Regions from separate parts of the Lysinibacillus sp. GbtcB16 genome, predicted to be linked through region 1. Evidence: riboswitches for the same ligand, from Rfam matches in the RefSeq annotation. Region 1 holds a riboswitch; each other region holds the start of a gene.
What was found. A riboswitch is a leader RNA that binds a small molecule or an ion and turns the genes downstream of it on or off. The one in region 1 is predicted to bind cobalamin.

Region 1 (3,285 bases):
CCGGTACTTCTGCTGAGCTAGAATGGTTCATTGTGGAGTGATCCATTTCTGTTTGTTGCTCAGTCTCAGGAGTATAGTCTGAAGTTGATGAAGGCTCCGTTTTATCTTCAGAGCAAGCGGATAAAGTAAGTAAAGCAACTGCTGATAATAGTCCACCTGACCATCTTCGCTTGAATATCATATGAGATCCTCCTTTCTATTTGCCCTTACTGTAACAAACAAATATGCAGAAAAGATGGACATTCATTATTACAAAAAACTTCTTTAGTCTATTGACTAAAGAAGTGGATGGAAGCGTTATTGAATGGGCATGATTTTCAATGTTTTTTGTAGTCGGTACGCTAACATACCAGCGAAAATAGCTAAAATAATATCTTTTGGGAGTGGGGGAATCATCCAGAGCCATACTAATCCATAGGAAAAATCCTCTGGCGCACTGGCCCATAGTTTATACGCAATAAACATCCAGTTTGTACCTACTAAATAATTGATAGCAGTTGCGATGAATGCAGCTAGCATAAAGCTTTTCTTTGTACCACTTCGCTCTACCATTAAACCGGCAACATATGCTGCTAAAATAAAGGTGATAATGAATCCAAATGTAGGACTTAATAGTTGACTGAACCCTCCACCAAAGCGAGCAAAGACAGGTGCTCCTGCTAATCCAATACACATATAGACAGTGCAGGCAAGCGCTCCCCTCCTACTACCCAAAATAAGTCCAGCTAAAATGGCAAAAAAGGTTTGTAGAGTAATCGGCACTCCTCCCACTGTCATAAAGGGCACAAAGGAAGTTATATTGGCACCGATCATCAAGAGGGTAGAAAATAATCCAATATATGCAATATCTACAGTCTTTAATTTTGGATGGCTTTGTTCGGATACTGTTGACATGACCTCACCTCTAATTTCAAAGTATTTATCGTTAGTGTAAAAAACAAAAACAAATGTGTCAACTTTATTATAAGTATTGGTTAACTCAATCGTGTTGGAAATTCCTTGTAGACTAACTATCTATAAAACTGTATGATAGAATCGTCATAATTTTTTAACTTTACATACTATTGGTGTGACATTTTAAACAATGTCGCTTAAAAGGGAAGTCGGTGGAAGTCCGACGCTGTCCCGCAACTGTAACGAGGAGTCCTATCATGTTTATTTGCCACTGTTAAAAATGGGAAGGCTATTTATAGGATGATGAATCGAAGTCAGGAGACCTGCCAATAAGTAATACCTGTAATGCCCACGAGGATGCAAGCAATTACGGACAATAGCTGGATTTTCTGACTTTGTTTATTCGAGGGTATTTTTGTGCGTATTTTTGCATGAAATGCCCTTTTTTTATTGAGTGTCAACTGAAGTAAGATCATCTGACCTACATTATGCGAACGTATATTTAATTGCTTCATTCATCATCTTAGTAGGAGTTTAATGAATGAATAAAAAATTTATGTTATTTTCTTTAGTGCTTCTTTTCGTATTAATTGTATCCATGACATTTGCTGTAATGGTTGGATCTGTTTCGGTGACGCCATTATATGTATGGAAAGTAATTCTTTCGAAATTACCATTTATACAACACACTATAGAGCAAGATTGGAGTCGCTCACAGGAAATTATTATTTGGCAAATAAGAGTACCTCGCGTTATCCTTGCCGCTATTGTAGGAGCGGGTTTAGCCATTGCAGGGGCAGCGATTCAGGCACTTGTACGAAATTCCATTGCGGATCCATATATTTTAGGAATTTCTTCAGGAGCAGCAGTTGGAGCAACTTCAGTAATTATTTTAGGTGCTTTTTCATTTTTAGGTATCTACGCACTTTCTGTATCAGCCTTTATAGGGTCTTTGCTCGCAATTGGTTTAGTGTTTTTCTTATCGCGCGTAGGTGGCCGTGTCTCGATTTTTCGCTTGCTATTGGCAGGGATGGCAGTTTCCTTTATATTAACGGCCATTTCTAATTTTATATTAATGATGTCAAAGCAAGAGGGTGCTTTAAAGGCTGTTATGTTTTGGATGTTAGGCAGCTTAGCGGGAGCAAAATGGAATAATATTATTATTCCAGCCTCCATCTTTTTCATTGTGTTTGGGCTTTTATGGCTATTCTATCGAAATTTAAATTTGCTATTACTTGGGGAAGAGGCAGCAGTAACATTAGGGGTGAATCTTCAACAATTTCGCATACAGCTCATTTTACTTGTCTCACTTTTAACGGGGGTACTTGTAGCAGTGAGCGGTTCTATCGGATTTGTGGGATTAATTATTCCGCATATAGTACGATTAATTGTCGGTTCTAACTATAAATATGTAATACCGGTCAGTGCTTTATTAGGAGGGATTTTCTTAGTTTGGGCAGATGCATTAGCTCGAATTATTATTGCTCCACAGGAAATGCCAATTGGTATTATTACAGCCTTTTGTGGGGGACCGTTTTTCATTTGGTTACTCCGTCGTAATAATTATTCTTTCGGTGAAGGAGATTAACTTCCATGACATTAGAAGCAAAACAAGTATCATTCTCCATTTACGATCAGCGAATACTTCATGAGGTAAGTGTAAAAATAAAGGAAAAGCAATTTGTCGGGTTAATTGGCCCCAATGGTAGTGGGAAGTCGACATTGCTTAAAAATATGTATCGTCTCCTAAAGCCTGAAAGTGGGACAGTCTTGTTAAATGAACAAGATATTTTAAAGCAATCTAGTAAATCCATTGCTAAAAATTTAGCCGTTGTTAGTCAAGAAACACCCGTATTATTTGACTTTACTGTTCATGATTTAGTCAGTATGGGAAGGACTCCACATAAAAAGCTATTAGAGCTTGATCAGGAGCAAGATTTTCAAATTGTAAAAGATGCTTTGAAGCAAACGGGCATATTGCACCTAGCGAAACGAAGCTTTAGCTCACTTTCCGGTGGGGAGAAGAAGCGTGTTATGGTGGCAAGAGCACTCGCTCAGCAAGCACAGATACTTATATTAGATGAACCAACAAATCATTTAGATATTCAACATCAACTTCAACTGATGGATTTAATTCAAACTTTGCATCTAACAGTAGTAGCCGCTCTCCATGACTTGAATATCGCCGCCATGTACTGTGACCAAATTTATGTTTTACAGCGCGGACGCATTGTTTGCCATGGTACACCAGAAGAAGTACTTACACCATCATTGTTGCGAGAAGTATTTGGAGTATTTGCTGATATTCAAACACATTCACTGACGGGTAAGCCGTATCTTACATACGTCCCTGAACAATTTGCAAGAGGGAGCAACCTTATTTAGTTTGCC
Region 2 (3,285 bases), on a different contig from region 1:
TTTAAAGAACGGTCCACTACTCTAGCAAAGCTCATCACTATCACCATTGTAATAATCGCGCCTATCATGCTAAAGGTAGGTAAGGCATACAAGCCTACAACAGGCATAGAAATACTAAAAAAGATTGTCATGACTGCGCCGACAGAAGCACCAGATGAAATACCTAATGTATATGGATCTGCTAATGGATTTTTGAGCAAGCCTTGGAAAGCCGCTCCCGCAATGGCGAGAGAAGCTCCTACTAGCCCCGCTAAAAGCACACGGGGCAGGCGAATTTTCCAAAAGATATTGGCAGCTGTTTCATCAACTGACTGATTCCACAGCACTTCTATCGGAATATGAACAGAGCCTATAGCGACGCCACACCAGATGCTAATGATAAGAAGCGTACATGTTAATACATAGGCTGTTGCTACTTTTTTCACTTAAATACCTCAGGGTAGATAGCTTTTGCTAATTCCTCAAGGCCATCCGCTAAACGTGGTCCCTGACGGCTTGTTGTGCTTTCATCTACTTGCACAATAGCATTATTTTTCACTGCATTTATTGTATCGAAACCAGCACGCTTTGGTATTTTTGTTAAAATATCAGGTACATAACTATATGTCACCACGATGACATCTGGATTTTTTGTGATAATTTGTTCTGCACCAATTTCATACCAATTATCACCATCTGCTGCTACATTTTTTGCATGGATCATCTCAAGCATTGCGTTCATAAATGTACCTTGTCCAGCTGTATAAATATTAGGTTCATCAGAGGCTTCTACAAAAACGTTCTTAGGTTCAACGTCTTTCACTTTCCCCTGAACCTCTTCCACTTTCGCCTTCATGTCAGCAATGATTTTTTCGGCTTCTGGTAATTTCCCTGTAGCACGCCCAAGCTGTTCAATCGTTGTATAGGTTTCATTAAAATCTTGGGCATTTTTTACAACAAATACTTTCACGTCCGCCGATTCTAGCTGTGCTATAGCTGATTCCGAAAGAGACATGCTAGATTCATGAGCAAAAACGATATCTGGCTTTAAGGCAATAATTTGTTCAATATTGTACTCCATGCCACCAACTTTTTCTTTTTCAGCTACCTCTGGTGGATAATCGTCGTTGTCTGTAACCCCTACTATTTCATCCTTTAAACCTAGGCCAAACAATATTTCTGTATTACTTGGAATAAGTGACACTATTTTCTCAGGAGGAGCCTCTAGTGTAATATCCTTCCCAATAGCATCCGTTATAGTCATAGGGAATGTTGCTTCTTCCGCCTTAGATGTTTCTTGTTGTGTTTGTTCTTTTGTAGGTGTGGAATTGTCTTTTTGTGCCTCTTGTCCACAAGCTGCTAGCAACCCTATCGTTAAAAATGCCGATACCCCTATTTTCCAAAATTTCTTCATGTGAATCCTCCTTCGTTGATTTGTGCGTTCAGGTGTTAGAAATATTGTTCCATCAAAATAAGACCCCTCATCTTCGAATGATGAGGGGTCAAAATCGCACCAAAAAACTGATACAAAATCCACCATCCTATCCTCGTAGGCTGTCATGTCTATGCTATAAAGGCAGGTCTCCTGGCTTGTGCATTACGTTTTTTCAAGCCTTCCCGAAATCTTCAGTGGCATCATTTGAAAAAACTCACACTTACAGTGGCGGGACCGCATCGGAATTACACCGATTTCCCTTTTCACTTTACATAAGTAAAGAACCTTTATACTATTCAGTTGATTTTATTATACATGAAATTAAAAAAAGTCGCCTCTATCTCAAGGCGACTCCAAAGGTTATTAGACGATTTCAGCAAAATACTGTATGGTTTTCATCGGAGCACCAATCGTTCGTAATGACCAAGTTTGCTCTAAATAAACATCCGCTAGTTTGTCATATTTCCCACCAAATTTTTGTGCCCACTCAACGGCTACGACACTTTCATATAATTGAGCCATTTTTTTGGCAACATCCTTTGCTTCAAACGTTTTTGTCGCTTCATCGAGAGTACTAAAAATTTGTAAGGTTGCCGATAGTTTAGTTAATTGCTCTTGAACGATTTTCACTAATGAATGGTCTGTTAAAACTTCTAATCGCGCGCCCATCTCTTGAACAAACAATTCATGTGCCCTGTATTTATCCACTAAGCGAATAAGCTCCAAAGCTAGTATATTAGCCGTACCCTCCCATACCGTCAACACTTGCGCATCTCTCAGTAAGCGTGGTGTTACAAAGTCCTCAATATAGCCATTCCCGCCATGTAGCTCAATTGCTTCACTTGCATAATGGACCGCTTGCTCTGCCGTTTCCTTTTTCATAATGGCAATATATAAACGGTTCATGATGATGTCTTGTTCTGTTCCCTGACCACTTGTCACTTTATCGTATAATTGAATAAGATCAAAAATCGTGGCTACTTCTACATGCAGCTTAGCGGCATATTTACCTAATGTATCCTGGATCATAGGATACTGTGTTAAAGGTTTACCAAAGGCATATCGATTTGACACATAGTGCTTCGCCTCTAAGAAGCCACGGCGCATAATACCAATGGATGCCACAGCATTACAAATTCTTGATAAATTAAGCGCCTCCAGCATATAATAAATCCCTTTATTTTGATCACCAACTACATACGCGAGTGCTCCATCAAACTCAACCTCACCAGATGGAACGGCTTTCACACCTAATTTATCTTTTAGTCGTCGAATACGAAGATGGTTAGCCGATCCATCTTCATTTCGCCATGGAACTGCAAATAGGGTTAATCCTTTAGAGCCTGCTTGTGCACCCTCTATTCGTGCCAATACCATTGCAACCCCACACATCCCTGCATTGGAGGCAAAATACTTTTCACCATAGAGGCGGTATTCATTCCCCACAAGTTTTGCTTCTACTACATTCGCACCAACATCCGAGCCTCCTTGTCGCTCTGTTAAAAAAGTCGCTCCCTCATATAGCTCCATATCGCCTGTTGCACAAACATGCGGTAAGAAGCGCTGCTTAACTTCTTCCTCTGCATAATGGTCTAATAAATAGGCAGTGGCCATCGTTAACGTCACAGGGCAATAAAAACCGGGCTCCGCATGTGACAGTAAATAACCTTGTGCAAAACTATAGACATAATTCCCTTTGTGACCTAGTTGGGGAATATCTTTATGCACATAGCCAACAATCCCCGTATTATATGTCTCCTCAATTGTTTTTTTGTAGCCGTCATTGACCCATACCTCTGAAACCTCTTCGCCATAGGCATTATACCTTTGAAGGCGAGGCTCTCCTTGTCGATCAGTATGTTTCGCCCTCA
Region 3 (3,285 bases), on a different contig from region 1:
CATTCTAACTCCTCCTAAAAAGAAAATTTTATCCTTACCTATGAAGTAATTAGCGTTTCCTTTTCCCTTTATCTATAAATCGTACTCTGTAATTTTCAGAAATATGTTACAATTATATCGATGAAGGAGGGATTTTGTATGTTTCGTTCAATAGCACCCCCAACAATGTCTTTACAGTAGAATCTACTGTTAAGGCATACAATAACAGTTTGCTCATTTTCAATAGATTCTACTGTGTAGGTTAATACTTATACGTAGAAAGTAGGAATTGTAATGAGCGGAAAATTAGCGTTTGTATTATCCATGATTATTTTTGGTGCAGTTGGTGTTTTTGCCAAGTATATCCCTTTGTCTTCAAGTGAAATCGCTTTTTGGATGAGTTTAATTGGTGCTTGTTTTTTGATAGTGATTTTTATTTTTAAAAAGAAAAGTTTAACGAAAAGAAGTATTCTCAAAAATAAGTGGAAATTAATTCTTTCTAGTGTTGCCTTATGTGGGAATTGGATTTTCTTATTTCAGGCTTATAAAGAAACAACAATTGCTAATGCTGCACTCAGTTATTATTTTGCACCAATACTAGTTATCTGTTTATCTCCAATAATCTTAAAAGAGAAGCTAGTTGGCAGAAAAATACTGTATGTCTGTGTGGCTATTATCGGACTATTTTTGATTGTCCAAAGTCAAGGCACTGGAGACAGTAAACATTTTATTGGTATTGTCTACGGTCTTATCGCTGCATGCTTTTATACAGCTCTAACATTTACAAATAAATGTATATGTGGCTTAAAAGAACCGGAAAATACAATTATTCAACTATCTTTAGCAGCTTTTTTCCTTTGTTTTTATATACTTGGAACAACAGGGTTTCAGGTTATGACACTCAATTTTAAGTCAGTCCTATTATTAATGACATTAGGTATTGTCCATGCAGGGGTTGGATTTTTATTGTTCTTTTGGGGCATGTCAAAGCTGAAAGGGCAAAGTATAGCCATTCTTAGCTATATAGATCCACTGACATCATTAGTCATTTCAACGATGATTATTGGAGAAAAAATGACGCTTCTACAAATAATAGGAGCGGTACTATTATTAGGGTCAACATTGCTAAGCGAGCTAGAAAAAGAATAGGCATACAAAGTATCACATTCAAATATTGACAGAAGAAATATGCTGTCGTAGATTAAAAGTAGTTTAATACAAGCATTAGGTGCCCATTAAGGGAGAATAGGGAATAAAGTGAAAAGCTTTAGCGGACCCGCCACTGTAAAAGGGAGTTTAATAGTGAAGACCACTAGCTCATTGCTGGGAAGGTACTATGAAATGTTGAACTTAAGCCAGGAGACCTGCCTATTTGCTTGAAGAGGATATAGATGATGGAAAAGTCTGTAGTTTATTTGTCATGACAATAAACTACAGGCTTTTTATTTTGTCTTCATGAAGAACGAGAGGAGAAATGACAATGCAATTATTACATGACACAATTCAAAACATTCAAGGCGCTAATAAAAATAGTAGGGAGCAAGCAAGGAAGCGAATAGATATTCTTTGTAAGCCGCCAGGTAGCCTAGGTAAATTAGAGTCCATTGCTGTGCAGCTTTCTGGGATTACAGGACAATTATATCCTGTGATTGATCAAAAGGTGATGATTGTCTGTGCAGCAGATCATGGAGTTTGTAAGGAAGGTGTGACGACGAACCCACAAGATGTTACTTTATTTCAAACATTAAATTTCCCAAAAGGAGGTACAGGTGTTTGCGCGATTGCAAGTGTGACGAATACGAAGGTTGTAACGGTCGATGTTGGAGTAAAGGATGATCTTCCACTCAATTCGGGCGTAATCGTTCAAAAAGTAAAATATGGTACAGATAACATGGCACAAGGCCCTGCTATGTCTAGAGAGGAGGCCATTCAATCTATTGAAGCGGGGATTCGTGTGGCAACAGATGAAATCATAAAAGGAGCCAATCTACTTGGTACAGGTGAGATGGGCATCGGTAATACAACGCCGAGTACTGCGATTTTAGCTGTTTTGACTGGCTATGACCCAATTGAAATAACAGGATTTGGAGCAGGTGTTGGTCAAGGAGGAATTGCTCATAAAGCAGCGGTCATTCAAAAAGCAATTACGCTCAACAAACCCAATCCTAATGATATCATTGATGTTCTAGCTAAAGTTGGAGGGCTAGAGATTGGGGCTATGGCTGGTATCATCCTTGCAGCCGCAAGTCATCGAAAACCTGTTGTGATTGATGGATTTATTTCAACTATTGCTGCGCTTATTGCTTATCAAATTGAACCAAAAGTAAAGGATTTTATTATACCTTCTCATGCATCGGAGGAGCCAGGGGCTAAAATTGCCGCTGAATTACTAGGAGTGGAGCCCATGCTGCACATGAATATGCGGCTAGGAGAAGGTTCCGGTGCAGCCCTAGCCTTTCCCCTATTAGATGCTGCTTGCTCGATGATGAAAAATATGGTGACGCTGGAAGAAGCAATGAATCTTTTGACTAAATAGTTACTGAAAAAAAAAATAAGCGCAAATAGTTAAGGAACCATTTGTGCTTATTTAATCAATGATAGACTCTATGCCCGATTCAACCTTCGCAAAGGTAAACGCCATTTCATCATATAGGAAAGAATACGTAAGGCTGTTATTACCGCAAATAAAATATAAAGGAAGATATCTCCTGTAAAAACTTCAAACCCAATAACAAGTCCTGCGAGAGCAGCCCAAACACCATAGACTTCGTCACGAAGAACAAGTGGTTTTCGTCGAGCTAATAAGTCACGCACGATACCACCACCTGAACCAGTTAAGACCGCAGCTACAATGACAGCGCTGATCGGCATATCCAGCTTTACGGCGTAGAGTGCGCCTTGAATAGCAAATGCTGATAAGCCAATTGCATCTGTGAAATTGCCCCAACGATGCCAGTGTTGAATCAAATGATGAGGAAAAATAAAAAATATGGTAATGGCAGCAAGTGCAATTTGAAACATCATATCCTGTCCCCATAATGTCGTGACAGGTAGCCCGATAAGTAAATTTCGAATAGCCCCTCCACCAAAAGCAGTGACGATACCGAGTATATAAACACCGAATAAATCGTATTCCTCTTCCATTGCAATAATTGCCCCAGAAATAGCAAAGGCAATTGTACCAATAATACTAAAAACATCCCAAGCCATCCCTTTCACCCCTTCTATAAATAAATGAATCTCATTCCTAAAGCATAAAGATCCTGTAAGTAACAAAATCTATGAATTTAATAGCCAAAATTCATC

Region 2: it holds a riboswitch for cobalamin, as region 1 does, so the genes downstream of both, KVT27_RS17535 (ABC transporter substrate-binding protein) here and KVT27_RS20235 (FecCD family ABC transporter permease) in region 1, are expected to answer to the same signal.
Region 3: it holds a riboswitch for cobalamin, as region 1 does, so the genes downstream of both, cobT (nicotinate-nucleotide--dimethylbenzimidazole phosphoribosyltransferase) here and KVT27_RS20235 (FecCD family ABC transporter permease) in region 1, are expected to answer to the same signal.

What each region holds. Positions count from the first base shown of each region.
Region 1 covers NZ_JAGXJV010000009.1:46,102-49,386, reverse strand. The annotation lists gene KVT27_RS20245 (YdhK family protein) at 1-181, opposite strand, end outside; gene KVT27_RS20240 (biotin transporter BioY) at 298-894, opposite strand; cobalamin riboswitch at 1,049-1,239, shown strand; gene KVT27_RS20235 (FecCD family ABC transporter permease) at 1,436-2,482, shown strand; gene KVT27_RS20230 (ABC transporter ATP-binding protein) at 2,488-3,279, shown strand.
Region 2 covers NZ_JAGXJV010000005.1:83,464-86,748, reverse strand. The annotation lists gene KVT27_RS17540 (FecCD family ABC transporter permease) at 1-425, opposite strand, end outside; gene KVT27_RS17535 (ABC transporter substrate-binding protein) at 422-1,393, opposite strand; cobalamin riboswitch at 1,538-1,718, opposite strand; gene KVT27_RS17530 (acyl-CoA dehydrogenase family protein) at 1,778-3,285, opposite strand, start outside.
Region 3 covers NZ_JAGXJV010000001.1:591,071-594,355, forward strand. The annotation lists gene KVT27_RS02875 (hypothetical protein) at 1-3, opposite strand, end outside; gene KVT27_RS02880 (DMT family transporter) at 274-1,128, shown strand; cobalamin riboswitch at 1,190-1,365, shown strand; gene cobT (nicotinate-nucleotide--dimethylbenzimidazole phosphoribosyltransferase) at 1,460-2,515, shown strand; gene KVT27_RS02890 (trimeric intracellular cation channel family protein) at 2,584-3,189, opposite strand.